3 regions of the Streptomyces sp. NPDC051218 genome follow, and region 1 is predicted to be linked to each of the others. Evidence: predicted binding sites of a transcription regulator. Region 1 holds the regulator's gene; each other region holds the start of a gene.

Region 1 (10,170 bases):
ACCACGCCCTCGATCCGCAGGTCGTCACCCCACACCCGCTCCACGAGCTCCGCGTCGTGCCGCCCCTCGACGTAGATCCGCCCGGCACGGGCGACCCGGGCCCGAGCCCCCGGCACGGCCACCGAACCCGAAGCGGTACGCGTGGGACGTACAGGTGAGGTGGAGGATGCGGTGGACGGGCGGACCAACGTCACCGTCCGGCCCTCCAGGGCGAAGGCCCCCGGCGTCATCGGGAAGACGCGGTGCTTGCCGAAGCGGTCCTCCAAGGTCACCGTCGGACCCTCCGCCGTCTTCTCGCAGCGGATCACCGCCCCGCAGAAGCCGGTGCTCAGCTCCTCCACCACGAGGTCCGCCTCCGCGGCGACCTCCGGCACGGGCTTCTGCTTCTTCCAGGGCGGGGTCAGGTCCGCGGAGTACTGGCGCATTTTCCCGACGATAGGAAGAAGAAGGGGGAGGCTCGCTACGACACGCCGAAGCGGGCCGCCAGTGTGGCGCGTTGCGCACGGACAAACGCCGCATCGACCACCGCACCGTGCCCCGGCACGTACAGCGCGTCCTCGCCGCCCAGCTCCAGCAGCCGGTCGAGCGCGGCAGGCCACCGAGCCGGGACCGCGTCGGGGCCGGCCTGCGGTTCGCCCGACTCCTCGACCAGGTCGCCGCAGAAGACGATCTCCGGGGACTGCGCGGTGCCCGGCACCAGGACCGCCAGGTCGTGGCCCGAATGCCCCGGGCCCACGTTCGCGAGGAGCACCTGCACCCCGCCGCCCAGATCGAGCGTCCACTCCCCGCACACCGAGTGGTGCGGGGACACCAGCAGATCGGCGGCCTCCGCCGCGGCGTCCGGGGCGACCCCGTGCCGTACGGCGTCGTGGCGCAGCTCGTCGCGGCCCTTCGCCAGGAGCGCGTCGAGGCCAACGGCTCCGTACACTTCCACGCCCGCGAACGCCGCGGCCCCGAGCACATGGTCGAAGTGCGGATGCGTCAGGACGAGGTGAGTGACCCGGCGGCCACCGCCGAGGATGCCGCGAGCCTCGGTGCGCAGCTCGCCGCCCTCACGCAGCGTCGCCCCCGCCTCGATCATCAGCGCCGATTCGCCGCCGACCACCAGACCCGCCGTACAGTCCCAGACCGGCAGGCGCCGCCGCCCCACATGCGGCGCCAGCCGCTCCCAGCCCGCCTCGTCCCACGCCAGTGCCACGTCCATGAGGTCGACGCTAGTCCCGCGCGGGCGGCTCGGCAGCCGTCACCTCGGCCTTCGGACCGACATAGCGGGTCCGGCCCTTGCCGGGGCCGTACCCGACGGCCGTACACTGGGCGCGGCGCAGGCTGGCACTCACCCCAGGGGAGTGCCAGGCAGAGCCGCAGGGCAGACAGGTTTCAGGGCAAAAAGGTGGAGGTGAGCGCGGATGCTGAATGAACGCAGGCTCGAGGTGCTGCGCGCCATCGTCCACGACTACGTCGGCACCGAGGAGCCCGTCGGCTCCAAGGCGCTCACCGAGCGGCACAGCCTCGGGGTCTCCCCGGCCACGGTCCGCAACGACATGGCGGCGCTGGAGGAGGAGGGGTTCATCGCCCAGCCTCATACGAGCGCGGGGCGCATCCCCACCGACAAGGGGTACCGCCTCTTCGTCGACAAGCTCGCGGGCGTCAAGCCGATGGCGGCGCCCGAGCGCAGGGCCATCCAGAACTTCCTCGACGGCGCCGTCGACCTCGACGACGTCGTGGCGCGCACGGTGCGGCTGCTCGCGCAGCTGACCCGGCAGGTCGCGGTCGTGCAGTACCCGTCCCTGACGCGGTCGACGGTGCGGCACGTGGAGCTGCTCTCGCTGGCTCCCGCCCGCCTGATGCTCGTCCTGATCACGGACACGGGCCGGGTCGAGCAGCGCATGATCGACTGTCCCGCGCCGTTCGGCGAGACCTCGCTCGCGGACCTGCGGGCGCGGCTCAACAGCAGGGTCGCGGGCCGTCGCTTCGCGGACGTGCCGCAGCTGGTGCAGGACATGACGGAGTCCTTCGACGCGGAGGACCGCGGCACGGTGGCGACGGTGCTCTCCACCCTCCTCGAAACCCTGGTCGAGGAGACCGAGGAGCGGCTGATGATCGGCGGAACGGCCAATCTCACCCGCTTCGGACATGACTTTCCCCTCACCATCAGGCCCGTCCTGGAGGCTCTTGAGGAGCAGGTCGTCCTGCTCAAGTTGCTTGGCGAAGCCACGGATTCGGGCATGACCGTACGGATCGGTCACGAGAACGCCCATGAGGGACTCAGCTCCACGTCCGTGGTCTCCGTCGGCTACGGTTCGGGCAGCGAGGCAGTAGCCAAGCTCGGCGTGGTCGGCCCGACCCGCATGGACTATCCGGGAACGATGGGAGCAGTACGCGCAGTGGCACGTTACGTCGGACAGATCCTGGCGGAGTCGTAAGTGGCCACGGACTACTACGCCGTACTAGGCGTGCGCCGCGACGCTTCCCAGGACGAGATCAAGAAGGCCTTCCGGAGGCTTGCGCGAGAGCTTCACCCGGACGTGAATCCGGATCCGAAGACTCAGGAGCGCTTCAAGGAGATCAACGCCGCGTACGAGGTGTTGTCGGACCCGCAGAAGAAGCAGGTCTACGACCTCGGCGGTGACCCGCTGTCCCAGCAGGGCGCGGGCGGCGGCGCGGGCGGTTTCGGAGCCGGTGGCTTCGGCAACTTCTCGGACATCATGGACGCGTTCTTCGGGACGGCGTCGCAGCGTGGCCCCCGGTCGCGCACGCGCCGTGGCCAGGACGCCATGATCCGGCTCGAGATCGACCTGGACGAGGCGGCCTTCGGGACCACCAAGGACATACAGGTCGACACGGCGGTCGTCTGTACGACCTGCAGCGGTGAAGGTGCCGCGCCGGGGACATCCGCTCAGACGTGTGACATGTGCCGCGGTCGCGGTGAGGTGTCGCAGGTCACGCGGTCCTTCCTCGGTCAGGTCATGACGTCGCGGCCGTGCCCGCAGTGTCAGGGCTTCGGCACGGTCGTGCCCACCCCGTGCCCGGAGTGCGCCGGCGACGGCCGCATCCGGTCGCGGCGGACGCTCACCGTGAAGATCCCCGCCGGTGTCGACAACGGCACGCGGATCCAGCTCGCGGGCGAGGGCGAGGTCGGCCCCGGCGGCGGCCCCGCAGGCGACCTGTACGTGGAGATCCACGAGCTGCCGCACGCCGTCTTCCAGCGGCGCGGTGACGACCTGCACTGCACGGTCACCATCCCTATGACGGCCGCGGCCCTGGGCACCAAGGTGCCCCTGGAGACGCTGGACGGCATGGAGGAGGTCGACATCCGGCCGGGCACGCAGTCCGGCCAGTCGGTGCCGCTGCACGGCAGGGGCATCACGCACCTGCGGGGCGGCGGTCGCGGTGACCTCATCGTGCACGTCGAGGTCCTCACGCCGAGCAAGCTGGACGCGGAGCAGGAGCGGGTCCTTCGGGAGCTGGCGGTGCTGCGCGGCGAGGAACGGCCCACGGGGCAGTTCCAGCCGGGACAGCAGGGTCTGTTCTCCCGCCTCAAGGACGCGTTCAACGGGCGGTAGCGCCTTTTACGGGCGAGGGCGCCTCGAGCGGTGCCTTTCCTGCGCCCCCGGTAGCGGTTCGCCCGTGCCGGGGGCGCTTTGCTGTCTGTCCGCGGGCTGTCCTGGGTTGCTCGCGCCCCGCGGCGGAGCCGCACATGTCACAGCCCCGCGCCCCTTACGGGGCGTTGTGGGTTGCTCGCGCCTCGCGGCGGAGCCGCACATGTCACAGCTCCGCGCCCCTTGGGGCGCTCCTGATCATGCCGGGTGACGGGTGGGTGGGTGGGAAAGACCCGCGATTCGGCCCCCCGGCCAGGAAGTGGCACGATGCGTTCATGCCCACCGCACTGACCGATCTCTGCCGCCTCCCGATCGTGCAGGCCCCCATGGCGGGAGGCGCCTCGTGCCCCCAGCTCGCCGCGGCCGTCTCCGAGGCCGGAGGCCTCGGTTTCCTCGCCGCCGGGTACAAAACCGCCGACGGGATGTACCAGGAGATCAAACAGCTGCGGGGGCTCACGAGCCGTCCGTTCGGCGTGAACCTCTTCATGCCGCAGCCCGAGTACGCGGACGCCGCCGCCGTCGACGTCTACCGCAACCAGCTCGCCGGTGAGGCCTCCTGGTACGAGACGCAGCTCGGCGACCCGGACAGCGGCCGCGACGACAACTACGACGCCAAGCTCGCGATCCTCGTCGAGGACCCGGTGCCGCTGGTGTCGTTCACCTTCGGCTGCCCCACCCGCGACGTCTTCGACGCCTTCGCGCGGGTCGGCACCATCACCGTCGCCACCGTCACCTCGCCCGAAGAGGCGCAGACCGCCCAGTGGTCGGGCGCCGACGCCGTATGCGTCCAGGGCATCGAGGCGGGCGGCCACCAGGGCACGCACCGCGACAACCCCGAGACGGACGGCGCCGGGCTCGGCCTCCTCTCGCTCATCGCGCAGGTGCGCGAGACCGTGCAGATCCCGGTCGTCGCGGCCGGCGGCCTGATGCGCGGCTCGCAGATCGCGGCGGTGCTCGCGGCCGGCGCGGACGCCGCGCAGCTTGGCACGGCCTTCCTGGTCTGCCCCGAGTCGGGCGCCAACGCCCTGCACAAGCAGGCCATGACCAACCCGCTGTTCACCCGCACCGAACTGACCCGCGCCTTCTCGGGACGCCCCGCACGGGGCCTGGTCAACCGCTTCATGCGCGAGCACGGTCCCTACGCCCCCGCCGCCTACCCCCAGGTCCACCACCTCACCAGCGGGCTGCGCAAGGCCGCCGCCAAGGCCGGTGACGCGCAGGGCATGGCGCTGTGGGCGGGGCAGGGCCACCGCATGGCGCGGGAGCTGCCCGCCGGTCAGCTCGTGGAGGTTCTCGCGGCCGAACTGGCCGAGTCGAAGGCCGTGTTGGCGGCCGGAGGGCAGCAGGGGACCCAGCCGGGGAGCCCGGCGTGACCGCACCCGTCTTCGTCGTCGAGACCTTCGAGACCCGGGGGAACCCTGCCGCGGGCGGCGACGGACGCTACGTACTCGACGGTCCAGAAGGGCGTCACGCCGTCTCCGTGAAGCGGCTGCACGCCGGTGAGGACGTCGTCCTGACCGACGGGGCCGGGCGCTGGGCCGACTGCGTGGTCGAGGACACCGAGGGCAAGGACCGGCTGATCCTGCGGATGGACCCCGTACGGGAAGAGGCCCTCCAGGAGCCCCGCATCACCGTCGTACAGGCGCTGCCCAAGGGTGACCGAGGTGAACTCGCCGTCGAGACCATGACGGAGACCGGCGTCGACGCGATCGTGCCGTGGTCCGCGTCGCGCTGCATCACGCAGTGGAAGGGCGAGCGCGGACTCAAGGCGCTCGGCAAGTGGCGTGCCACGGCGCGCGAGGCGGGCAAGCAGTCGCGCCGGGTGCGCTTCCCCGAGGTGGCGGACGCGATGTCGACCAAGCAGGTCGCCGCGCTGCTCGCCACGGCCGACCTCGCCGCGGTCCTGCACGAGGAGGGCAGCGAGCCGCTGGCCACGGCGGATCTGCCAAAGGCCGGGCACATCGTCCTGGTGGTCGGCCCCGAGGGCGGCGTATCGCCGGACGAGCTCGCGGCGTTCGCGGACGCGGGCGCCAAGCCGTACCGCCTGGGGCGCAGCGTGCTGCGTACGTCGACGGCGGGGACGGCGGCGACCGCACTGCTCCTGGGGCGCACGGGCCGCTGGTCCTGAACCCGCCCCGAGCAGCCCGCCGGGGAGTGGACGCAAAGGGGACTATCGTCAGACGGCCCGCAGTGGCACTCTGCCGCCTATGGGGGCATTGAGGCGCTTACATGATCGTGCGGTGGACGTGCGAGGCAGGCGACGGCAGGTGCTGTACGCCGTCGGGTTCGCGGGGGCGGCGGTGATCGGGGTCGCCGCGTGCGATCCGGTCGACGGCGGGATGAACACGGCGGCCGTCGCGATCACCACCGACCAGCTGGCGACCAAGGAGCTGGAGCGGCAGCATCTCGACGTGCTGTGGATCAGCTGCACCGCCCGCTACAAGGACAAGGTCACCCCGACCGGCGACGGACCCGACCGCGACGCCCGTGTCACCGTCGACTGCCAGGGCCAGGCCAGGGAGGGGAAAGGGGGCGAGGACACCAGCGACATCACCGTCAAGGGGACCGTGACGTCCGTCGTCGACGGACACTGCGTACGCGGAGACCTCACCGCCAAGGTCGACGGCAAGGAGTGGTTCCGGGTGGACGTCATCGGGGACTGCTCCGGTGGCGACCGGTCGACCGAGCCGGAGGAGTCCGACCAGCCGCAGGAGCCGGAGCAACCGGACCAGCCGGACGAGCCCGACCAGCGGCCCACCGCGACCGTCACCGTGACCGCCACGCCCGACCCGCCGCCGCGGCGGCCCGATCCGACCTGCACCTGCTTCAAGGGCAAGTGATCCAAAACCCTGTCCGGCTCCGCCGAGGCTGCCTAGGCTGGCCGTGTGACACTGACTGGGCACTCTGCGTATCTCCGGTTTCCGCATCTGCGTGGCGAGTTGGTCGCCTTCACCGCCGAGGACGACGTCTGGGTCGCGCCCCTCGACGGCGGCCGGGCATGGCGCGTCAGCGCCGACAACACGCCGGTGAACCACCCCCGCATCTCCCAGGGCGGCACGACCGTCGCCTGGACGTCCACACGTGACGGCGCCCCCGAGGTGCATGTCGCCCCGGTCGACGGCGGACTCTCCAAACGCCTTACGCACTGGGGTAGTTCACGCACCTCGGTGCGGGGCTGGACCCCGGACGGACAGGTCCTCGCCGTCAGTACGGCCGGCCAGGCCTCGCTGCGTCGCAGCTGGGCGCGGGCCGTTCCGCTGGACGGCGGACCCGCGGCCACCCTGCCCTACGGGATCGTGGGGGACGTGGCGTACGGCCCGCGGGACGGCCAACTCCTGCTGCTCTCCGCGCCGATGGGGCGCGAGGCCGCCTGGTGGAAGCGGTACCGCGGCGGCACGGCGGGCAAGTTGTGGATCCGGAGCGGGGGTGCTGACGCCGAGGGTGGCGGGGGCGGTGAGGGCGGTGAGGGTGGCGAGGGCGGCGAGGACCGCTTCGTACGCGTCCATGAAGGGCTCGACGGGAACATCGAGTACCCGCTGTGGGTCGGCGAGCGTATCGCCTTCCTCTCCGACCATGAAGGCGTCGGCGCGCTCTACTCCTCGCTGCCCGACGGCTCCGACCTGCGCCGGCACACCGGCATCGACGGCTTCTACGCCCGGCATGCGGCGACCGACGGCACGCGGGTCGTGTACGTGTCGGCGGGTGAACTCTGGCTCCTGGACAACCTCGTGGACGCCGAGCCGCGCCGCGTCGACGTCCGACTCGGCGGCCAGCGCACCGACCTCCAGCCCCACCCGGTGAGCGCCGCGCGCTGGTTCGGCGCCGCCGCTCCCGACCACACCGGACGCGGCAGCGCCGTCTCCGTGCGCGGCGGCGTGCACTGGGTCACCCACCGCGAGGGACCCGCCCGCGCGCTCGCCGCGGAACACGGGGTGCGCGCGAGGCTGCCGCGCACGTTCCGGGTCGACGGCGAGGAACACGTCGTCTGGGTGACGGACGCGGAGGGCGACGACGCGCTCCAGTTCGCGCCCGCCACGGGCCTCGCGCCCGGCGCCACGCCCCGCAGGATCGCTGCCGGGCAGCTGGGCAGGGTGCTCGGGCTCGCCATGGCACCCGACGGCAGCCGGGCCGCCGTCGCCTCGCACGACGGGCGGGTGCTCCTGGTCGAGCGGGAGAGCGGAGAGGTACGCGAGGTCGACCGCGGGGAGGACGGGGACGCCTCCGGCCTCGTCTTCTCGCCGGACTCGGCGTGGCTGGCCTGGTCGCATCCGGGACCGAGTCCGCTGCGGCAGCTGAAGCTCGCCAACACGGCCGACCTGTCCGTCTCCGAGGCGACGCCGCTGCGGTTCCGTGACTACGCGCCCGCGTTCACGCTGGACGGCAAGCACCTGGCGTTCCTGTCCGCGCGGGCGTTTGATCCGGTGTACGACGAGCACGTCTTCGACCTCGCCTTCGTCGGCGGATCGCGGCCGTATCTGATCACGCTGGCAGCCACCACCCCCTCGCCCTTCGGGCCGCAGCGGCACGGGCGGCCCTTCGAGGCACCCGACAAGGACGAGACCCCGGACAGCGAGGGCTCGCCCGTCACCCGCATCGACCTCGACGGTCTCGCCGACCGCATCGTGCCGTTCCCGGTCGAGGCCGCCCGCTACTCGACGCTGCGGGCCGCCAAGGACGGCGTCCTGTGGCTGCGGCATCCCGTGCGGGGCGTCCTCGGCGCGTCCCGCGCCACCCCGTCCGACCCCGACCCGCACACCGAGCTGGAGCGCTACGACCTCGTACAGCAGCGCATCGAGGAACTGGCGTCGGACGCCGATCACTTCGCCGTCAGCGGGGACGGGAAGCGGGTGCTGCTGTGGGCCGACGGGAAGCTGAAGGTCGTGCCGATCGACCGGCGGGCGTCCGGTGACGAGAGCTCCGACTCGAACATCACCGTCGACCTCACGCGGGTACGCCAGACCGTCGATCCGGCCGCGGAGTGGCGGCAGATGTACGACGAGGCCGGGCGGTTGATGCGGGACAACTTCTGGCGGCCCGACCTGGGCGGGATCGACTGGGACGGCGTGCTCGACCGCTACCGCCCGGTCCTCGGCCGGGTGGCCACGCACGACGACCTCGTCGACCTGCTCTGGGAGGTCGCGGGCGAACTCGGCACCTCGCACGCGTACGTCATGGGGGGCGGGGCCTGGGGGAGTTCGGCGGTGCGGCAGGGGCTGCTCGGCGCGGATGTCTCGCGGGGCGCGGACGGGGCGTGGCGCATCGACCGCATCCTCCCCTCCGAGACGTCGGACCCCTCCGCCCGCTCGCCGCTCGCCGCGCCGGGGGTGGCGGTGCGGGCCGGCGACGCGTTGCTCGCGGTGGCGGGGCGTCCGGTGGACCCGGTGACGGGTCCGGGGCCGCTCCTGGTGGGTACGGCCGGGAAGCCGGTGGAGCTGACGGTCTCACCCGCGGGCGGGGGCGATCCGCGGCACGCGGTGGTGATCCCCGTCGACGACGAGGAGCCGTTGCGGTACCACGCGTGGGTCGTGGACCGGCGTGCGTACGTCCACGAGCGGTCGGGCGGCCGTCTCGGCTACCTGCACGTGCCGGACATGCAGGCGCCGGGCTGGGCGCAGATCCACCGTGACCTGCGGGTAGAGGTGGCGCGGGACGGGCTCGTGGTGGACGTCCGCGAGAACCGCGGCGGGCACACGTCCCAACTGGTGGTCGAGAAGCTGGCCCGCAAGATCGTGGGCTGGGACCTGCCGCGGGGGACGCGGCCCTTCAGCTACCCGGCGGACGCTCCTCGGGGGCCGGTGGTCGCCGTCGCCAACGAGTTCTCCGGCTCCGACGGGGACATCGTGAACGCGGCGATCAAGGCGCTGGGGATCGGGCCCGTGGTGGGCACGCGGACGTGGGGCGGCGTGATCGGCATCGACAGCAGGTACCGGTTGGTGGACGGAACGCTGGTGACGCAGCCGAAGTACGCGTTCTGGCTGGAGGGGTATGGGTGGGGCGTCGAGAACTACGGGGTGGACCCGGATGTGGAGGTGGTGACGACCCCGGAGGACTACGCGGCGGGCCGGGACCCTCAACTCGACGAGGCGATCCGCCTGGCCTTGACGTCCCTGGAAACGACACCCCCAAAGACGGCACCGTCCCTGCCGTCCCTGCCGGGGGCCTGAGGCGGTTCGTCTGTGGGTGCGGGCTGCGCCGGTCTACTGCGGAGCTGGTCCGCCTTCGGGTGCGGGGCCGCGCCGGTATGTCGGCCTCGCGTCTCGCCTCTCGTTGCCGACTGCGGGTGGGTGGTTGCTGCGGAGCTGGTCCGCTTTTGGGTGCGGGGCCGCGCCGGTATGTCCGTCCTCGCTATCGTCCGGTGGCCGCCGTGATTCTTCGGCGAGGGAGCGCCGCGAACTGTGCTCCGGGCAGACATACCGGCACGTCCCCTCGCGTGCGCTGCCGACTGCGGGCGCGGGGGACTTCGGAGCTTGCCCGTCTTTGGGTGCGGGGCCGCGCCGGTATGTCCGTCCTCGCTATCGTTCGGTGGGCGCCTTGGTACTTCGGTGAGGGAGCGCCGCGAACTGTGCTCCGG
Region 2 (10,170 bases), on a different contig from region 1:
GGGCGGCACCCCTTCGTGAGAAGGAGTGCCGCCCTCGGTTCGCGTGAAGCGATGAACCGCTGATCAACCAGAGGTCGATCAGAAGTCCATGTCACCGCCCGGCATGCCGCCGCCGGCCGGGGCAGCGCCCGCCTTCTCCGGCTTGTCGGCGATGACGGCCTCGGTGGTGAGGAACAGCGCGGCGATGGACGCGGCGTTCTGCAGGGCAGAGCGCGTGACCTTCGCCGGGTCGAGGATGCCCTCGGCGATCATGTCGACGTACTCACCGGTCGCGGCGTTCAGGCCGTGGCCGACGGTCAGGTTGCGCACCTTCTCGACGACGACACCACCCTCAAGGCCGGCGTTGACCGCGATCTGCTTCAGCGGGGCCTCAAGGGCCAGCTTCACAGCGGCGGCACCGGTGGCCTCGTCGCCCTCGAGCTCAAGCTTCTCGAAGACAGCGGCGGCCTGGATGAGGGCCACGCCACCACCGGCGACGATGCCCTCTTCGACGGCAGCCTTCGCGTTGCGAACGGCGTCCTCGATGCGGTGCTTGCGCTCCTTGAGCTCGACCTCGGTCGCGGCACCGGCCTTGATGACCGCAACACCGCCGGCGAGCTTCGCCAGGCGCTCCTGCAGCTTCTCGCGGTCGTAGTCGCTGTCCGAGTTCTCGATCTCGGCGCGGATCTGGTTGACGCGACCCTGGACCTGGTCGCTCTCACCGGAGCCGTCGACGATCGTGGTCTCGTCCTTGGTGATGACGACCTTGCGGGCGCGGCCGAGCAGGTCGAGACCGGCGTTCTCCAGCTTGAGGCCGACCTCCTCGGAGATGACGGTGCCACCGGTGAGGATGGCGATGTCGCCGAGCATGGCCTTGCGGCGGTCACCGAAGCCCGGGGCCTTGACGGCGACGGACTTGAACGTGCCACGGATCTTGTTGACGACCAGGGTCGACAGGGCCTCGCCCTCGACGTCCTCGGCGATGATCAGCAGCGGCTTGCCGGACTGCATGACCTTCTCGAGGAGCGGAAGGAGGTCCTTCACGTTCGAGATCTTCGAGTTGACGATCAGGATGTACGGGTCGTCGAGCGACGCCTCCATACGCTCCATGTCGGTGGCGAAGTACGCCGAGATGTAGCCCTTGTCGAAGCGCATGCCCTCGGTGAGCTCAAGCTCAAGACCGAAGGTCTGCGACTCCTCGACGGTGATGACGCCTTCCTTGCCGACCTTGTCCATCGCCTCGGCGATGAGCTCGCCGATCTGGGTGTCGGCGGCGGAGATGGAGGCGGTCGAAGCGATCTGCTCCTTGGTCTCCACGTCCTTGGCCTGCTCAAGGAGGGCGCCCGAGACGGCCTCGACGGCCTTCTCGATGCCGCGCTTGAGGGCCATCGGGTTGGCACCGGCGGCTACGTTGCGAAGGCCCTCGCGGACCAGCGCCTGCGCCAGGACGGTCGCGGTCGTCGTGCCGTCACCGGCGACGTCGTCCGTCTTCTTCGCGACCTCCTTGACCAGCTCGGCGCCGATCTTCTCGTACGGGTCCTCGAGCTCGATCTCCTTGGCGATGGAAACACCATCGTTGGTGATCGTGGGGGCGCCCCACTTCTTCTCGAGGACGACGTTGCGACCCTTGGGGCCCAGGGTCACCTTGACGGCGTCGGCGAGCTGGTTCATGCCGCGCTCGAGGCCGCGCCGTGCCTCCTCGTCGAACGCGATGATCTTGGCCATGTGAAGTGGTCCTCCCGGACAGGGGTGGCATGCTCCGGATCGCGCCAGTGCCCGCGACGGACGGCCTGCAAACCTTGTGGTTCCTTGCCCCACCCGGCCTGCGGGCCTCACCGACCCGATCCAAGTTCTGTCACTCTCACTCGGAGAGTGCTAAGCCCAATGATTAGCACTCGACCCCTACGAGTGCAAGCGCCTCTCACGGATCTCAGACGTACGAGGGGGGTGCGTCCCCGGCCGGGCCGCCGGGGGACGCACGAGGGCCCGCACCCCTGTCGGGATGCGGGCCCTCGTCACTCGCTAAGTCGCTGGCCGATCGCGCCGAGATCAGACGGCGAGCTTGACCATGTCCGCCTGCGGACCCTTCTGGCCCTGCGAGATCTCGAACTCCACTCGCTGACCTTCTTCAAGGGTGCGGTAGCCGTCCATCTGAATCGCGCTGTAGTGGACGAAAACATCCGCACCACCGTCGACCGCGATGAAGCCATACCCCTTCTCCGCGTTGAACCACTTGACGGTGCCCTGAGCCATGCCTAACTCCCCTATTACTGGCCCTTGCACGGGCCCGCACTTCGCGGACCCGGGTCAGACCTCACCCCCCCAATGGGTTGTGGAGGCGTGCGCCGGAACGCGTCGACCGCGGCTGAATGTATCTGTCCAACTGCCCTCTGCAACAGGTCAATCGGACGAGAATTCTGGGCACGCCTGATCGGTGATATGCGGAGAATTCGCCGGAGTTCAGGGCAAGTCGGGCCAGACAAATGCCACGGAGAGGGCAAATGGGCAGTGCACTTTGGCTACTTCTTGTCGCCCTCGGGGCGACTTCGTATATGCGCTCGGCACAAACAGGAAGCTCGCTTCCCAACTGTACCGCGCTCAATCACATGGAATTGCCCCCTCCGCTTCTCTCGCGGAGGGGGCAATGAAGATTACGCAGGGTGTTTCTTTAAAGGATCAACCACCGGCGACGGCGGGGATGATGGAGACCCCGGCACCGTCCGGCGTCGCGGTCTCGAGACCCTGCTCGAAGCGCACGTCGTCGTCGTTCACGTAGACGTTCACGAAGCGCCGCAGCTTGCCCTGGTCGTCCAGGACGCGCGCAGCGATACCGGTGTGGTTCTTCTCCAGGTCGGCGATGACCTCGGAGAGCGTCGCCCCCTCGGCGGCGACCTCGGACTGACCGCCGGTGTAGGTGCGAAGGATGGTGGGGATGCGGACCTTGACGCTCATGGGATTCACCTCGGTAGATCGGGGGGCGCCCCGCCAGGGGGCGCCCCCGAAGGGGCGCGGGGAACTGCGCGACCAGCCACGACGGCCCCGCAGACAACAGCGATGCCTACTTGGCAAGACCCGCGGAGCGGAACGCCTCAAGGCTGGGCTTGATCGTCGCGGTCGCCTGAGACCTCTCGGCAACGGCATCAAGCGTCTTGAGTCCGTCGCCGGTGTTCAACACCACCGTGGTGAGGGAGGGATCGATGAGGCCCGCCTCGACCAGCTTCTTCGTGACGCCGACCGTCACCCCGCCGGCGGTCTCCGCGAAGATCCCCTCACTCCGAGCGAGCAGCTCGATCGCGTCGACGACCTGCTCGTCGTTCACGTCCTCGACGGCCCCGCCCGTGCGACGCGCGATGTCGAGCACGTACGGCCCGTCGGCGGGGTTGCCGATGGCGAGCGACTTGGCGATGGTGTCCGGCTTCTGCGGGCGCACGACGTCGTGACCGGCCTTGAAGGCGGTGGACACCGGCGAGCAGCCCTCGGCCTGGGCGCCGAAGATCTTGTAGGGCTTGTCCTCGACGAGGCCGAGGGCGATCAGCTCCTTCAGACCCTTGTCGATCTTCGTGAGCTGCGATCCGGAGGCGATCGGGATGACCAGCTGGTCGGGCAGGACCCAGCCGAGCTGCTCGCAGATCTCGTACGCGAGGGTCTTGGAACCCTCGCCGTAGTACGGCCGCAGGTTCACGTTCACGAAGCCCCAGCCCTCGCCCAGCGGGTCGCCGATGAGCTCGGAGCAGAAGCGGTTCACGTCGTCGTAGTTGCCCTCGATGCCGACGAGCTCGCCGCCGTAGACCGCGGCCATGACGACCTTGCCCTGCTCCAGGTCGTGCGGGATGAACACGCAGGAGCGGAAGCCGGCGCGGGCCGCGGCGGCGCCGACGGCGCCGGCGAGGTTGCCGGTGGAGGAGCAGGAGAGCGTGGTGAAGCCGAAGGCGCGCGCCGCCTCGATGGCCTGCGCGACGACGCGGTCCTTGAAGGAGTGCGTGGGGTTGCCGGAGTCGTCCTTGACGAACAACTTGCCCTGCTCGACGCCGAGTTCGCGGGCGAGGTTGTCGGCCTTGACGAGCTTGGTCCAGCCGGGGTTGATGTTCGGCTTGGACGCCACGTCCGCGGGGACGGGCAGGAGCGGGGCGTAGCGCCAGATGTTGTCCGGGCCGGCCTCGATCTGCTTCCGCAGTGCCTCGGGGTCACCGGTCGGCAGGTCGTACGCGACTTCGAGCGGGCCGAAACAGGCCTGACAGGCGAAGATCGGGCCCAGCGCGTAGAGCTCGCCGCACTCGCGGCAGGAGAGGCCGGACGCGGGGCCGAGATCCACGGAACCCGTGGTCGAAGAGGTGTTTTCGTTCGTTGCGACAGTCTGCGCAGCCATGGAGGCGAGGCCCTTTCTCCTCATCTTCCTCGCGGCGCATCTCGCCACGAGACGGAATTGGCACCTTCCCCACCGAGACCTCGCGTGCGTGGTCGGCGGGATGGTTGCCGGGGCTTCAACGGGCCGTATCCCTCTGCCCCTCTGGATGAGCGGTATGGCGCCGGGGCTTCATGGGCCCCGGGCATTTGTTACGCGATGACCCCCGACGTGCGATGGTCATCCGCGTTGTTCAAGACTGTAACCGACGGCCTGGACCCTTGAGATAGTCGTCCGAACCGCGAGATGGATCACATGTAGGCCACATACAGGAGGAGCCACCCGTGCTGGAAGAGGCCGAGCGCTGGCTGACCAGGCGTTCCTGGTCCGTCGCCGACCGTCCGCTCAGCGCACTCGTCGCCGCCAAGCGGGCGTCGGGGGCCTCGGTGAGTGTCGTCCTGCCCGCCCTCGACGAGGAGGGGACGGTCGGTGCGATCGTCGCCGAGATCCGCCGTGAGCTGGTGGAGAAGGCGGCCCTCGTGGACGAGCTCGTGGTGATCGACTCCGGCTCCCGTGACCGCACGGCCGAGGTCGCCCGGGAGGCGGGCGCGCGGGTCGTGCACCGGGATGAGATCCTGCCGCGCCTTCCGGCCGTGCCCGGCAAGGGCGAGGTCCTGTGGCGCTCGCTCCTGGTGACCGGCGGCGACATCGTCGCGTTCGTCGACGCGGACCTCAGGGAGTTCTCGGCGGACTTCGTGACCGGGATAGTGGGCCCCCTCCTGACCGATCCCGACGTGGACTTCGTGAAGGCGATGTACGACCGCCCCCTGGCCGGAACCGCCGATCAGGGCGGCCGGGTGACCGAGCTGATGGCGCGCCCGCTGCTCAACATGCACTGGCCCCAGCTCGCGGGCTTCGTCCAGCCGCTGGGCGGCGAGTACGCGGCCCGCAGGTCCCTCCTGGAGCGGCTGCCGTTCCCCGTCGGCTACGGGGTGGAGCTCGGCCTGCTCGTCGACGCGCTGCACACCGTGGGCCTGGACGCGCTCGCGCAGGTCGATGTCGGTGTGCGCAAGCACCGGCATCAGGACGGGCAGGCGCTCGGCCGGATGGCCGCGGCGATCTACCGGACGGCACAGCTGCGGCTCGCGCGCGGCCATCTCGTACGGCCCGAGCTCACCCAGTTCGAACGGGGCGAGCAGGGGTTCGAGCCGCGGACCCATTCGGTGGACACGGAGGAGCGCCCGCCGATGTGCGGCATCGCGGAGTACACGGCACGCCGCGTGGCGTAACCGCCCCGAGCCGGGCATTTTGTCTACATTCCCCACTTATGTGGGTGCTTATGTGGGTCAGACAGGTAACGGGAAACGCGCTACGCGTGGGTGCCATGGCCATGGCCACGGCCACCCTCGCGGCAGGAGCGCTCGGCGCCGCGGCCGTGTCCGCCGCGGCGGACACCGAAGGCGGCGACAACGGCACCGCCCGCACCGGGCGTGAGCAGCCGGACGTCACGGTCACCAACGTGCCCGCGAAGCGGACCGCGCCGGTGTGCAGTGACGTCTGGAACACCATCGTCCTCGCGAACTCCTCGGGAAGACCGCGCACCGGGGCCGTCGCGTCCTGGCCTGCGACGCCCGGCTCGAAGCCGGTGGCGAGCAGCGGCAAGGTCACCACGCAGGGACGGACGTACGTGTGGAAGGGCGATGTCCACCGGCGCGGCAAGGTCACCGTCACCCAGCGGCTGAAGGCGCCCTGCACCTCCGGTGAGGCGCGCGCGATCACCGTGACGGCGCCCGGCAGCAACTGCCCCGCGTCCGTCCGGGGCGGCGGCACCCCGTGCACGTCGGCGATCGTCGCCCAGCGGGTGCAGGCACGGCCGGCCCCGCAGCGGCAGGAGGAGCCGGTGGGGATGGCGAGCGGACCTCGGGGGCTCGCCGAGGCGGGCGACGAGTCGGACACGATGCTGTACGCGGGTCTCGCGATCGCCCTGTGCGCGCTGGGGGCGCTCGCGGTGGCGGCGGCGAGAAGCAGACGTTTGAGCCCTCCCCCCAGGGGCTAGGTTCGCCACATGGTCTCCGAGCACGCCGCCGCCCACGTCCTCGTCGCGTCCAACCGCGGCCCCGTCACGTACACCCTTGAAGAGAACGGGGAACTGACGGCCAAGCGGGGCGGAGGCGGACTCGTCTCGGGTCTGAGCGCGATCGGGGACGATGCGGATGCCCTGTGGGTCTGCGCGGCGCTGGGCGACGGCGACCGGGAGGCCGTGCGGCGCGGGGTCGGCGAGCCGGGCGTGCGGATGCTCGACATCGATCCGCAGGTGCACGCCGACGCGTACAACGGGATCGCGAACTCGGTGCTGTGGTTCGTCCACCACATGCTCTACCAGACCCCGCTCGAACCGGCCTTCGGCCCGGAGTTCCGGGCGCAGTGGGCGTCGTACGAGACGTACAACCGCGCTTTCGCCGAGGCACTCGCCGAGAGCGCCGCGGCGGGCGCGGCGGTCCTCGTCCAGGACTACCACCTGGCGCTGGTGCCGGGGATGCTGCGCGAGCTCCGTCCCGACCTGCGCATCGGCCATTTCTCGCACACGCCGTGGGCACCGGTCGACTACTTCCGGATGCTGCCGGACGACGTCGCGGAGCAGCTGCTTCGCGGCATCCTCGGGGCCGACCGGGCGGCGTTCCTCACGGGCCGGTGGGCGGACGCGTTCACGGAATGCTGCGTGGCCGTCCTCGGCGGTACGACGGGTACGCGGATCGGGGTGCACGGCCTGGGCGCGGACGCGGACTTCCTGCGGGAGCGGTCGCGGCGGGCGGACGTGGAGGAACGTCTTGTCGCGCTGCGGGAGCAGATCGGGGGCTCCGGCGACCGGAAGGTGATCGTCCGCGTCGACCGGACGGAACTGTCGAAGAACATCGTGCGGGGCCTGCACGCCTACCGCGAGCTGCTTGAGTCCCGCCCCGAGTGGCGGGAGCGGGTGGTGCACGTCGCCTTCGCGTACCCCTCGCGGCAGGACCTCTCGGTGTACCGCGACTACACGGCGGAGGTGCAGCGGGTCGCCGACGAGATCAACTCCCGCTTCGGGGTGGAGGGCTGGACCCCGGTCGTCCTCCACGTGAAGGACGACTTCGCCCGCTCCCTGGCGGCGTACCGCCTCGCGGACGTGGCGCTGGTGAACCCCATCCGGGACGGCATGAACCTCGTGGCCAAGGAGGTTCCGGTCGTCTCGGACGAGGGGTGCGCTCTTGTCCTGTCTCGGGAGGCGGGGGCGTACGAGGAACTGGGCGAGGACGCGATCGTCGTCAACCCGTACGACGTGACGGGCACGGCTGCGGCGTTGCACGCGGCGCTGACGATGCCTCTGGAGGAGCGGGCGGAACGCACGAAACGCCTCGCGGCAGCGGCGACGGCACTCCCCCCGGCCCAGTGGTTCCTGGACCAGCTGCGGGCGCTGGGGTAGGGCGGACCCTGCGGGGCTCTCCCCAATCCCACCCCTTCCCGAAACTGGGGCTCCGCCCCAGACCCCGCTCCTCAAACGCCGGAGGGGCTGAATCCCCGCCCACCCGCCCGATTGCCCCGGAGCCGGCCATTTTCAGCCCGTCCGGCGTTTGAGGACGAACTCGGCGGAGCCGGTGATGACGGCCACCAAGGCCCCCGCGCCGAGCGGGTTTTCGGGAAGGGGCGGGGTTGGGGAAAAGTCACCGGGTAGGCGTCAGCCCTAACCTCGGCGCCGGTCAGCCCAGTTGAGCAGCGATGGCGGAGAGCAGCTCCACCACGCCCTCCGGCCCGTCCACCACCAAGTCGGCCCGTTCCGCCAACTCCGCCACCTCCGCACTGCCACTGCACACCAGCAGCCCCCGCACCTGGTCGGAGCGGAGTTTCTCCACCGCCGCGAAGGCGGGGAGGTCGCCGAGGTCGTCGCCCGCGTACAGGACGGTCTCGGCGCCTACCTCCCGTACGTAGTCGGCGAGGGCCACGCCCTTGTCCATGCCCGGTGGGCGCAACTCCAGGACCATGCGGCCCGGTTCGACGATCAGGCCGTGGCGGGACGCCAGCTCGGCGAGCGGTTCGCGCAGCGCCTCGAAGGCGGCCTGCGGATCGGACGCGCGGCGGGTGTGGACGGCCACCGCGCGCCCCTTCTCCTCTATCCACGAGCCGCGCCAGGCGCCGATCGTGTCCAGGAACCCCGGCAGTTCGGCGCGCACGGCGGCGACCCCGGGGTGCGGCTCGGCCGCGTGCACGGTGGAGGAGACGGCGTCCCAGCGCTCGGCGCCGTAGTGCCCGAGCACGACGAGGTGTTCGAGGCCCGGGACACCCGCGAGGCCGCCGTAGCGCACCGCCACGCCCGCGGGGCGCCCGGTGACGACGGCGACGGACAGCACCTTCGGCGCGAGCGCGGCGAGGGCCGGGACGGCGTCGGGGTGGGCGCGGGCCTGCTCGGGGTCGGGCACGATCGGCGCGAGCGTGCCGTCGAAGTCGAGCGCGATCACGGTTTTCCCGGGCCGCGCGAGGAGCGCGGCAAGGCCCTCGCGCCCCGCGGGGGTCACGGGCTCGGGCAGCTCGGGAGAGTTCGGCGCATACTCAAGGTCACCCATGGGCCCGACCCTACGCTCAACGCTCCGTGCGCCGGGACTCCCTGACCCGCCGAAGCCGGTTGACGGTGACCGGATCGTGCGCGAGGGCGCGGGGATCGTCGAGCAGGGCGTTCAGGAGCTGGTAGTAGCGCACCGGCACCAGGCCGAGCTGCTCACGCACCGCCCGCTCCTTGGCGCCGGGACCGGTCACCCAGTCGCGGCGCTCAAGGGCGAGGATCGCGCGGTCGCGCTCGGAGAGACCGGTGTCGGGGAACGCGTCGTCGGAGGAATCGGCTGGATCCGAGGCGTCCGTGGCATCCGTCATGCCGGCCACGCTATTCCGAGTTCTCCTCGGTGGCCGCCTTGGTCTGGATCTGGCTGAGGATCGACGCCGGGTTGCCGTTCTCGTCGACGGACTTGCCGATGTACTTCTTCACATCGACGGACACCTGCGCCCAGGACGTCTTGCCGACGGGGTACAGCTGCGAGGTGGGCAGCTCGTCGAGGAACTCGGCGAGCGCCTCGTCGTTCTTGTTGCCCGTCATCTGCTCGGCGGCGGTGTTCGTCACGGGCAGCAGGTCGTACTCGCGCGAGAAGTCCAGGACGTTCTTGGTGCTGTAGGCGAAGTCGAGGAACTTGCCGACCTCCTCGCGGTGGCCCTTCTGCTTGAAGGCCATCATCCAGTCGGCGACACCCATCGTGGCCTGGGCCTTGCCGTTCACGCCGGGCATCGGCACCATGCCGTACTTCACGCCCTTCTTGGCGGCCATCTGCATCAGCGTGGGGTGGCCGTTGAGCATGCCGACGTCGCCGCGCGTGAAGGCGGCGAAGGCCTCGGCGCGGTCGAGCTTGGCGGGGGGCGTGGCCCCGGTCAGGCCCTTGCCGACGAGCTCGTCCTTCAGCCAGGTGAAGGTCTTCACGTTCTGCGGGGAGTCGATGTCGTACGTGCCGACGTTGTCGGTGTAGCCGCCGCCTCCGCTGAGCAGCCACTGCATCGTCTCGGCCTGCGCCTCTTCCTTGCCGAGCGGCAGGGCGTAGGGGATTTTCACGCCGCGCGCCTTGAGTGTCTTGGCGGCGGCCGCGAGATCGCTCCAGCTCTGCGGCGGCCTGAGGCCGGCGTCCTTGAAGATCTTCTCGTTGTAGAAGAGCAGGCGCGTGGAGGAGGCGAACGGCATGCCGTACTGGACGCGCTTGAGCTCGCCCGCCTCGGAGAGGGGGGCCATGAAGTCGGCCTGGGTGGAGATGGAGACCAGGTCCTCGGTGCGGTACAGCTTGTCC
Region 3 (10,170 bases), on a different contig from region 1:
TTGTGGAGATAGCCGCGGGCACCGGCGGCGACCGCGAGTGCGACCCCGTCCAGGTCCTCGGCCACGGTGAGCATGATGATGCGCGCACCGGGGTCGGCGGAAAGCAGCCGCCGGACCGTCTCCACGCCGCCCAGACCGGGCATGCGTACGTCCATCAAAATCAGGTCCGAGCGGTCGGCGCCCCAGCGGCGGAGGACTTCCTCGCCGTTGGCCGCTGTCGTCACGCGCTCGACGCCGGGCACGGTCGCGACCGCGCGGCGGAGCGCCTCTCGGGCGAGCGGGGAGTCGTCGCAGACGAGGACGGATGTCATGACTGTCCTCCGCGGCTCTCACAGCTGCTGCGCGTCACCTTGAGCCTCCAGGCTGGTACTTATTCGTCACCTGTGCGGTTGACGCTCTCGGACATCTGCCCGAGCGCTTGTTCTTTCAACCGCCTCCGCACTCTCAACGACGGTCACCCGAAAGAGTTACGGGGCGGTGGGCCTCCTTCGGCACTCTACGTGAGGGCGCAGACACGGAGCAGGTAGCGCAAGAGACCCTCAACGTTTCATCACAACCAATGCCCCATTTAGCCCTCTTCCTTCCCTTTTGCTGGTGTCTGTGGCTAGATTTTCCAATGAGTCATATTTTCATCTCCTTAGACAGTAGATGTACGGTCGTGGGCACCGTATCCGCGCAGAACGGCTACCAGGAGACAAGCAATGGCAGATTTCTCCCGCCTTCCCGGACCGAACGCAGATCTCTGGGACTGGCAGCTCCTCGCGGCCTGCCGAGGGGTCGACAGCTCGCTCTTCTTCCACCCCGAGGGCGAGCGGGGCGCGGCGCGCAGCGCGCGTGAGAACTCCGCCAAGGAGGTCTGCATGAGGTGCCCGGTACGCGCGGAGTGCGCCGCTCACGCCCTCGCGGTACGGGAGCCGTACGGCGTGTGGGGCGGGCTTACCGAGGACGAGCGCGAGGAGCTCATGGGCCGCGCGCGCAACCGCCTCGTCACGACGTCCGCTCCCTCGGCCACGGCCACGGCCACGCACAGGGCACCGAGCGGCGGCATGATCACGCACACCTGAAGGAACGTTTCTTCGAAAGCACCCAGCAGTGCTCAGCGCTTCGCGGCGCGCTCCAGGTGGTCCAGCGTGGCCGCCACGGCGGGGACCTGCGCCAGATCCGGCAGGGTGAGCGCGACGATCTCACGCTGCACGGCAGGCTCCACCGTCACTGTGCGTGCACCCTTGGGGCGTACGGACTCGATGGCGAGCTCGGGCAGCACCGCGACCCCCAGGCCCGCGCCGACCAGGCCGATCACCGCCGGATAGTCGTCGGTCGCGAAATCGATGCGGGGCACGAACCCCGCCCCCTCGCAGACCTCGACCAGCTGCCTGCGACAGCGCGGACAGCCCGCGATCCACGGCTCGTCGGCCAGCTCCCCGATGGCGACCGCTTCCGCCTTGGCGAGCCGATGCCCCTCGGGCACGAGACCGACGAGCCGGTCGGCGAGCAGGGGCCGCACGACCAGGTCGTCCCACTCCTCCGCGGCGCCGGCGCCTTCGTAGCGGAAAGCGAGCGCCACGTCGCAGTCGCCCTCGCGCAACATCTCGACCGAGCGCGGCGGTTCGGCCTCCTCGAGCGAGACCCGGGTGCCGGGGTGCGCGGCGCGCAGGGCGGCCAGTGCGCTCGGCACCAGCGTCGAGCTGCCGCTGGGGAAGGAGACGAGGCGGACCCGGCCCGCCCGCAGGCCCGCGATGGCGGCGACCTCCTCCTCGGCGGCCGTCAGCCCCGCCAGGATCCCCGCGGCGTGCCGGCCCAGGGCCTCGCCCGCCTGCGTCAGGCGCATCTCCCGCCCCGTGCGGATCAGCAGTGTCGTGCCCGCGGAGGCTTCGAGCGCCTTCATCTGCTGGCTCACGGCGGGCTGGGTGCAGCCGAGCTCGCGCGCCGCGGCGGAGAAGGAGCCAGTGGCGGCGACCGCACGCAGGACACGGAGATGACGGGCCTCGATCATGGCTCAAGCATAAGCGACGCTTGGGTAGAACGACCAATAATGCGTCGACGCTTTGAGCGAGCTCGCCTAGCCTTCCGTCATGAAGCTTCTCTCCGTGAATCTGGGCCGGTTCAAAGCCGTGGACTACAGCGACGCCCCCTCGGGCGGCACCGGCATCGACAAGCAGCCCGCCGAAGGGGCCGTACGGGTGACGGCGCCCGGCCCCAAAGGCGTCGGCGGGAGCGGCCTTGCCGGGGACGAGGTCTGCGACACGCGGCACCACGGCGGCGACCACCAGGCGGTGTACGCCTACGCGCGCGAGGACCTCGACGCATGGGAACGGCTGCTCGGCCGCCCGCTGCCCCATGGTTCCTTCGGCGAGAACCTCACGACGTCCGGGATCGACGTCAGCGGCGCGAAGATCGGCGAACGCTGGCGCGTCGGGCCCGAGTTGCTCCTGGAGGTGACGTCGGGCCGCATCCCCTGCCAGACGTTCCAGGGCCACCTCGGTGAGAAGCAGTGGGTCAAACGCTTCACTCAACAGGGCACTCCCGGCGCTTACCTGCGGGTGATCGAGCCGGGTGAGATCCGCGCCGGGGACGCGATAGAGATCGCGCACCGTCCGGAGCACGATGTCACCGTCGCCCTCCAGTTCAGGGCGGTGATGACGGAGAAGCACCTGCTGCCGAGTCTGCTCGCCGCCGGGGACGCGCTGCATCCCGAGTTGATCGAGACGGCTCGTAAGTACGCGGAGAAGCACGGCTCACGGACGCCGTGACCGGAGGTCTTCGGATCTCACTAGCCTTGGTCCATGACTACGGCTCTGATTACGGGATCGACCGCCGGTATCGGCGCGGCCTTCGCCCGGCGGCTCGCCGGTGACGGCCACAACCTGGTCCTTGTGGCACGGAACACCGAGCGGCTACGGGAGCAGGCGACCGAACTGCACGACCGGCACGGCATCGAGGCCGAGGTGCTCACCGCGGACCTCGCGACCGACGACGGGATCACCGCCGTCGAGAAGCGGCTCGCGGACCGCAGGAACACGGTCGACCTGCTGGTGAACAACGCCGGGTTCGGCAACAAGGGCCGGTATCTGGAGGTGTCGATCGAGGACGAGCTGACGATGCTCAAGGTGCACTGCGAGGCGGTGCTCCGGCTGACGTCGGCGGCGACGAAGTCGATGCGGGAGCGGGGGCGCGGCGGTGTCGTCAACGTCGCTTCGGTGGCGGCGTTCGTGCCGCGCGGTACGTACGGGGCCTCGAAGGCGTGGGTCGTGCAGTTCACGCAGGGGGCGGCGAAGGACCTGGCCGGCTCCGGGGTGCGCATGATGGCCCTGTGCCCCGGATTCGTACGGACCGAGTTCCACGAGCGCGCCGGAATGGGGACGTCCAACATCCCCAAGTGGATGTGGCTCGACGCGGACAAGCTGGTGGCGGCCGCGCTCTCCGACTTGGCGCGGGGCAAGCCCCTGTCCATCCCGGACCCCCGCTACAAGGCCCTGATGGGCGTGGTGAAGGTGACGCCGAGGGCGCTGCTGGGCGGCGTCACGTCGAGGACGGGACGGAAGTACGGCCCGCAGTAGAGGCCCCGGACGAGCGCCCCGTAAGGGGCGCGGGGAACTGCGCGACAAGCCACGACGGGCTCGCACGCAAGAACGCACGGAGGCCCGGCACCCCGAAGTGGGGTGCCGGGCCTCCGTTTCAGCTACGCGGCAGCGTCAGGCAGCGGGTCAGTGCGAGTGACCGTGACCGCCGTGACCGGCGTCACCCTCGTCCTCGGCCGGCTTCTCGACGACCAGGGTCTCGGTCGTGAGCAGCAGGGAGGCGATGGACGCGGCGTTCTCCAGCGCGGAGCGCGTCACCTTGACCGGGTCGATGACGCCGGCCTTGACCAGGTCGCCGTACTCGCCGGTCGCGGCGTTGAAGCCGAAGCCCTTGTCGAGCTCGGCGACCTTCGAGGTGATGACGTAACCCTCGAGGCCGGCGTTCTCGGCGATCCAGCGCAGCGGCTCGACGGCGGCGCGGCGGACGACGGCGACGCCAGTGGCCTCGTCGCCCTCCTTGCCGAGGTTGCCCTCGAGGACCTTGACGGCGTGCACCAGAGCGGAGCCACCACCGGAGACGATGCCCTCCTCGACCGCGGCGCGGGTCGCGGAGATGGCGTCCTCCAGACGGTGCTTCTTCTCCTTGAGCTCCACCTCGGTGGCGGCGCCGACCTTGATGACGCACACGCCGCCGGCCAGCTTCGCGAGGCGCTCCTGGAGCTTCTCGCGGTCCCAGTCGGAGTCCGTGGCCTCGATCTCGGCCTTGATCTGGTTGACGCGGCCCTGCACCTCGGAGGCGTCGCCGCCACCGTCGACGACCGTGGTGTCGTCCTTGGTGACGGTCACGCGGCGCGCGGTGCCGAGCACGTCGAGGCCGACCTGGTCGAGCTTGAGGCCGACCTCTTCGGCGATGACGGTGCCGCCGGTGAGGGTGGCGAGGTCACCGAGCATGGCCTTGCGGCGGTCACCGAAGCCGGGGGCCTTCACCGCGACGGCGTTGAAGGTGCCGCGGATCTTGTTCACGACCAGGGTCGACAGGGCCTCGCCCTCGACGTCCTCGGCGATGATCAGGAGCGGCTTCGAGGCGTTGGTCTGGATGACCTTCTCGAGCAGCGGCAGCAGGTCCTGGATGGACGAGATCTTGCCCTGGTGGATCAGGATGTACGGGTCGTCGAGGACGGCCTCCATACGCTCCTGGTCGGACACCATGTACGGGGACAGGTAGCCCTTGTCGAAGGCCATGCCCTCGGTGAAGTCCAGCTCCAGACCGAAGGTGTTGGACTCCTCGACGGTGATGACACCGTCCTTGCCGACCTTGTCCATCGCCTCGGCGATGAGCTCGCCGACCTGCGGGTCCTGGGCGGACAGACCGGCGACGGCCGCGATGTCGGCCTTGTCGTCGATCGGGCGCGCGGTCGAGAGCAGCTCGTCGGACACGGCCTTGACGGCGGCGTCGATGCCCTTCTTCAGGGCGGCCGGGGAGGCGCCGGCGGCGACGTTGCGCAGGCCTTCCTTGACCAGGGCCTGGGCGAGCACGGTCGCGGTGGTGGTGCCGTCACCCGCGATGTCGTTGGTCTTGGTCGCCACCTCCTTGACGAGCTGGGCGCCGAGGTTCTCGTACGGGTCCTCGACCTCGACCTCACGGGCGATGGTGACGCCGTCGTTGGTGATGGTCGGGGCGCCGAACTTCTTGTCGATGACGACGTTGCGGCCGCGGGGGCCGATCGTCACCTTGACCGTGTCGGCAAGCTTGTTGACGCCGCGCTCGAGGGCGCGACGGGCGTCCTCGTCGAACTTCAGGATCTTCGCCATGGGAGCGGTTCAGCCCTCTCGAAAATTCGGGTTTAACGAACTACGCCCCTCGCCGCCCGGCAATCAGCGGGGTGACCAGGGGCGCAGCTCACAAGCAATACTGGTGAAGCGGGTGAATTACTTCTCGACGATCGCGAGCACGTCGCGAGCCGAGAGGACGAGGTACTCGTCGCCGTTGTACTTCACCTCGGTGCCGCCGTACTTGCTGTACAGCACGACATCGCCGACCTTCACGTCGAGCGGCAGGCGCTCGCCGTTCTCGAAGCGGCCCGGGCCCACGGCGAGGACAGCACCCTCCTGGGGCTTCTCCTTCGCGGTGTCCGGAATGACCAGGCCAGAGGCCGTGGTCTGCTCGGCGTCGAGCGGCTGGACCACAATGCGGTCCTCGAGCGGCTTGATGGCAACCTTGGAGCTGGCGGTCGTCACGATCCGGTCTCCCCCTTCGGAGATCTACGGGGTTAACAGTCTGGGGTGGCGACCAGGTGGATCCGTCGTCGCGGGTGCCGGACCTGCCCGTCGCTGGTTGGCACTCTCCAGTGGTGAGTGCCAAGGCCGAGACTAGGACGACGATTAGCACTCGGTCAAGCGGACTGCTAATTCGCTGACGCGGGTCTTATCCCGGAGGCGACGCCGAACGGCCCCCGCGCCCCTCGGGACAACGCTTCCCCGCGGTGGGCGGTTCCGTCTCCGTGGCCGTGCTCCGCCCCGAATCCGTGGCCGTGTACCCCTTCTCCGTAGCCGTGCGCCGCCCCGCCTCCGTCCTCAACTGCCGCCCCGTTTCCGGCGCCCCCGCAGGTGGAGCGCAGCTGGGCGACACCCCGGGCTTCTTCGGCGGGACCTTCTCCGCCGCCTTCCGCCCCAGCCTCTCGATCGGGTCGACCGACTGCGCGCACCCCGTGAGCAGCGCGGGCGCGAGCACGCCTGCCGCGAGCGCGCCGACGAGGAACCGCCGCGCCCGCGCCCGCCCGGTCACAGGTAGTCCTCCAGCCTGGCCACCGCGTACCCCTTGTCGGTGACCGTCTTCATGACCTTGCGGATCATGTCGGGCATCGTGCCCTTCCAGTCCTCGCGCCCCCGGAAGTGCGTGAGGATGATGTCGCCGGGGTGCAGGTCCCGGTCCCACTCGCGCCAGTCCATGCGGTCGGGGAACGCCTCGGACGCCCACAGCGGGACGGCCTTGATGCCGCAGGACTTGGCGGCGCGCAGCGAGTCCGCGTTGTAGTTGCCGTACGGCGGCCGGAAGAGCTCGGGGCGTTTGCCGTACCGCTTGTGGATGACGTCCTGCATGCCGCAGATCTCGCGCCGCTGCTGCTTGTACGAGAGTCCCGGCAGGTAGGGGTGGTTCAGGGTGTGGTTGTTGAGCACGACCCCGCGCGACTGCATCTTCTTGAAGTAGCCGTAGTCCTCCTTGACCAGGTAGTCGCTGAGGAACGCGGTGTACGGGATCTGCAGTTCGCTCATCATCTTGAGCAGCGCAGGGTCCTTCTCGGCGCCGTCGTCGATGGTCAGGAAGACGACCTTCTTCTTGGTCGGGATGGTCGTGAAGACCGGCGGCAGACTCGCCTGCCCCTTCACCTCGAACCCCTTGCGGGTGGTGATCGTCGGCTTCTTGGCCGGGGCGAGCGGCGCGGCCAGCGGGGGCTTCGCCAGGCCCCAGCGCTTCGCGGCCGCGGCGCGGGCGACCTGGGTGACGCGGAGTTTGTGGGCGTAGGAGTCGAGGGCGCGGGCGGGCGGTGCGTCCAGGCGCTGCTGACCGGGGGCGGGGTTCGCTCCGCCGTCGTCGCCCGAGGCGCAGCCGGAGACGATGGCGGCGGCGGTCAGCACGGCGGCCCCGGCCCGCACTCGGCCCCTGATCCGGCCCTGCGCCCGGACCCGCCCCCGGCCCTTCCGTCTCGCCCTAAATTTGTCGTTTTGTCGTACTAGTTGCATGGCGCCGAAGCTTTGCAGCTCACAGCCCCGCTGCCCGGCCGACACCGCCGCCGGACGCACACCATCCACCGACTGGCCCACAATGGGGCGGGTGAACGACCTCGACCGTGATCCGACTGCCCCGACCGCCCTGACCTCCTTCTCCGCGCTGCTCACCCCCGAAGGCCGGGCCCTGCTCGATCTCGACGAGGTGCGGGAGGCCGACCCGGCCCGGGAGCTGGCCGTCGCGACCCGCCTGCGCCGCGAGCACCCGGCGGAACTGGTCACGGCGGTGCTCGCGCAGGCGCGGCTGCGGCGGCGTGCGGTGGCGAAGTTCGGGACCGAGGACGCGGGCCGGATGTTCTTCACCCCGAACGGCGTCGAACAGGCGACCCGTACGAGCGTGGCCGTGCATCGCGCCGAGAGCTTCAAGGCACTCGGCGTCCGCACCCTGGCCGACCTCTGCTGCGGCATCGGCGGCGACGCGATCGCCCTCGCGCGCGCCGGTATCGCCGTCCTCGCCGTCGACCGCGACCCGCTGACCTGCGCGGTGGCGCGTGCGAACGCGGAGGCGCTCGGGCTCGCGGATCTCATCGAGGTGCGCGAGGCCGATGTCACCGAGGTCGACACGTCCGCGTACGACGCGGTCTTCGTCGACCCGGCGCGGCGGGGCGGGCGGGGCCGCATCTTCGACCCCGAGGCCTACTCCCCGCCCCTCTCCTGGGCGATCGAGGCCGCCCGCAAGGCTCCGCGCGCGGCGCTGAAGATCGCCCCTGGGATTCCGCACGAGGCAGTTCCCGCCGACGCCGCGGCCGAGTGGATCTCGGACGCCGGGGACGTGAAGGAGGCGGTGCTGTGGTTCGGCACGGACACCCCCTCCTCGCACCGCGCGACGCTGCTGCCCTCGGGGGCGTCGCTGTGGTCCTCGCTCGACGCGATGCTGCCGGACCCGCCGGTGCGGGCGATCGGGTGCTATCTGTACGAGCCGGACGGCGCCGTCATCCGTGCGCATCTGGTGGCGGAGGTGGCCGCGCGGGTGGAGGGCGGCCTGATCGACGAGACCATCGCGTACGTCACCTCCGACTCCCTGCACTCGACGCCGTACGCGGCGGCTTACGAGATCACCGACCAACTCCCCTTCGGAGTGAAGAAGTTGAAGGCGGTGCTGCGGGAGCGGGAGATCGGAACCCTGACGGTGAAGAAGCGAGGCTCAGCGGTGGAACCGGAGGAACTACGCCGCAAGGTGAAACCACAGGGCAAGAACGCGGCGACGGTGTTCCTGACGCGGGCGGCGGGGGCGCCGACGATGCTGATCGGGCAGCCGGTGACGGAATCCTGAGACGGGAGTGCCGCCCCCGCTGATCACCGGCTCCGCCGAGCTCGTCCTCAAACGCCGGACGGGCTGATTCGTCCGGCATTCTCCCCGCCTCTCACCCATGCGTCGAACGGGAGACCCCCGGATCGACGCCGTCGTCCAGATTCTGTGAAGAATCCTGCTGGGCGTACGTCTGCGCAGGTCGCGGCCGTGTGGGGGCGCGATGCAGCACCGCCGTGGCGGCGGCCGCCGCCGCGAGGAGCGCCGCGGCGACGCCGAACGCGGTCGCGTACCCGTCCGCGAGCGCCCCCGGCCCCCGGCCGCCCCCGGTGACGCCCGACGCCACCGTCACCAGGACCGCGAGCCCCAGCGAACCGCCCAGCTGCCGGGAGCTGTTGAGCAGCCCCGATGCCATGCCGGTCTCCTCGGCGGCGACACCGGACGTCGCCGCCGTGCCCAGCGGCACGAAGCACATGCCGATGCCGACGCTCGCCACGAGCGAGGGCCCCACGACGGATCCCAGGAACGTCCCGGCGGGGCCGACCGCGAGGGCGAACCACACGAACCCGGCCGCACCGAGAAGCCCGCCGGTCACCAGAAGCGCCCGCTCCCCGAACCGCCCCACCTTCCGCGCCGAGATCGCCGACCCGGCGACGATGCCCGCGCAGAACGGCAGGAACGCCGCCCCGGCCCGCGTCGGCCCGTACGACATGACCTCCTGGAGGTAGAGCGAGGTGAAGTAGAAGGCGGCGAACTGGCCCGATGACATCAGCAGCGCGAACGCGTTCGCGGAGAGCACGGGACGGTTCCTGAGCAGGCCGGGCCGGAGCAACGGCTCGCGGCGGCGGGACTCGACGGCGGCGAACGCGCCGAGCAGCGCGGCGGCAGCGGCGAGCGTGCCCAGCGTCGTGCCGGAGCCCCACGCGTACGTCTCCGTGCGGACGAGGCCGAGGACGAGCACCGTCATGCCGGCCGTGACGAGCAGCGCCCCCACCACGTCCAGGCGCGGCGCGGGCCCGGTGCGCCGGTCGGCGGGCACGCCGTGCCGGGAGAGGAGGAGCGCGGCGAGCACCACGGGGACGTTGATCAGCATCACCGAGCGCCAGCCCGCCACGTCCGTCAGCAGCCCGCCCGCCATGACCCCGACCGCGCCGCCCAGCGCGCCCGCGGCGCCCCAGAGGCCGAGCGCCCGTGAACGCGCGGGCCCGGCGGCGTAGTTGACGGTGATCAGCGCGAGCGCCACGGGTGCGAGGGCCGCCGCGCCCGCCCCCTGCACGGCCCGCGCCGCGACGAGCTGCCCCGGGGTCTGGGCCAGGCCGCCCACCAGGCTCGCGAGCCCGAAGACCGCGAACCCGGCGGTCAGCGTGCGCCGCCGACCCACCACATCGGCGAGGCGTCCGCCCAGCATGAGGAGGCCGCCGAAGGCGAGGGCGTAGGCGTTGACGACCCAGAGCAGCGATTCCGCCCCGAAGCCGAGGTCGTCGCCGATGTCGGGCAGTGCGATGTTCACGACGGACATGTCGAGAGAGACCAGGAACTGCACGGTGAGCAGCACAGGCAGCAGCCAACGCGCCCCCGAGGACTTCGAGTCAGCGGTATTCACCATGCTCACGCACA

The links. The regulator HrcA, encoded in region 1, represses chaperone genes, less so after heat shock. The targets are predictions, from matches to a motif close to TTNGCACTCNGNNNNNCNGAGTGCNAA.
Region 2: a site for HrcA is predicted at 1,832-1,858, ahead of groL (chaperonin GroEL). Genes of this name have one in related genera too.
Region 3: a site for HrcA is predicted at 5,901-5,927, ahead of groES (co-chaperone GroES). Genes of this name have one in related genera too.

What each region holds. Positions count from the first base shown of each region.
Region 1 is NZ_JBITEU010000001.1:889,639-899,808, reverse strand. It holds gene ACIBCK_RS04160 (DUF3097 domain-containing protein) at 1-425, opposite strand, end outside; gene ACIBCK_RS04155 (MBL fold metallo-hydrolase) at 461-1,204, opposite strand; gene ACIBCK_RS04150 (hypothetical protein) at 1,215-1,337, opposite strand; gene hrcA (heat-inducible transcriptional repressor HrcA) at 1,407-2,423, shown strand; gene dnaJ (molecular chaperone DnaJ) at 2,424-3,563, shown strand; gene ACIBCK_RS04135 (nitronate monooxygenase) at 3,875-4,972, shown strand; gene ACIBCK_RS04130 (16S rRNA (uracil(1498)-N(3))-methyltransferase) at 4,969-5,727, shown strand; gene ACIBCK_RS04125 (hypothetical protein) at 5,840-6,439, shown strand; gene ACIBCK_RS04120 (S41 family peptidase) at 6,491-9,763, shown strand.
Region 2 is NZ_JBITEU010000004.1:456,538-466,707, forward strand. It holds gene groL (chaperonin GroEL) at 79-1,704, opposite strand; gene ACIBCK_RS15590 (cold-shock protein) at 2,029-2,232, opposite strand; gene ACIBCK_RS15595 (MoaD/ThiS family protein) at 2,656-2,931, opposite strand; gene thrC (threonine synthase) at 3,038-4,345, opposite strand; SAM riboswitch class I at 4,363-4,497, opposite strand; gene ACIBCK_RS15605 (glucosyl-3-phosphoglycerate synthase) at 4,666-5,610, shown strand; gene ACIBCK_RS15610 (hypothetical protein) at 5,712-6,377, shown strand; gene ACIBCK_RS15615 (trehalose-6-phosphate synthase) at 6,387-7,778, shown strand; gene otsB (trehalose-phosphatase) at 8,053-8,913, opposite strand; gene ACIBCK_RS15625 (DUF3263 domain-containing protein) at 8,930-9,217, opposite strand; gene ACIBCK_RS15630 (ABC transporter substrate-binding protein) at 9,228-10,170, opposite strand, start outside.
Region 3 is NZ_JBITEU010000009.1:201,925-212,094, reverse strand. It holds gene ACIBCK_RS26800 (response regulator transcription factor) at 1-311, opposite strand, end outside; gene ACIBCK_RS26795 (WhiB family transcriptional regulator) at 702-1,064, shown strand; gene ACIBCK_RS26790 (LysR family transcriptional regulator) at 1,097-1,993, opposite strand; gene ACIBCK_RS26785 (MOSC domain-containing protein) at 2,073-2,750, shown strand; gene ACIBCK_RS26780 (SDR family NAD(P)-dependent oxidoreductase) at 2,784-3,557, shown strand; gene groL (chaperonin GroEL) at 3,705-5,330, opposite strand; gene groES (co-chaperone GroES) at 5,448-5,756, opposite strand; gene ACIBCK_RS26765 (polysaccharide deacetylase family protein) at 6,300-7,259, opposite strand; gene ACIBCK_RS26760 (methyltransferase domain-containing protein) at 7,342-8,577, shown strand; gene ACIBCK_RS26755 (MFS transporter) at 8,669-10,159, opposite strand.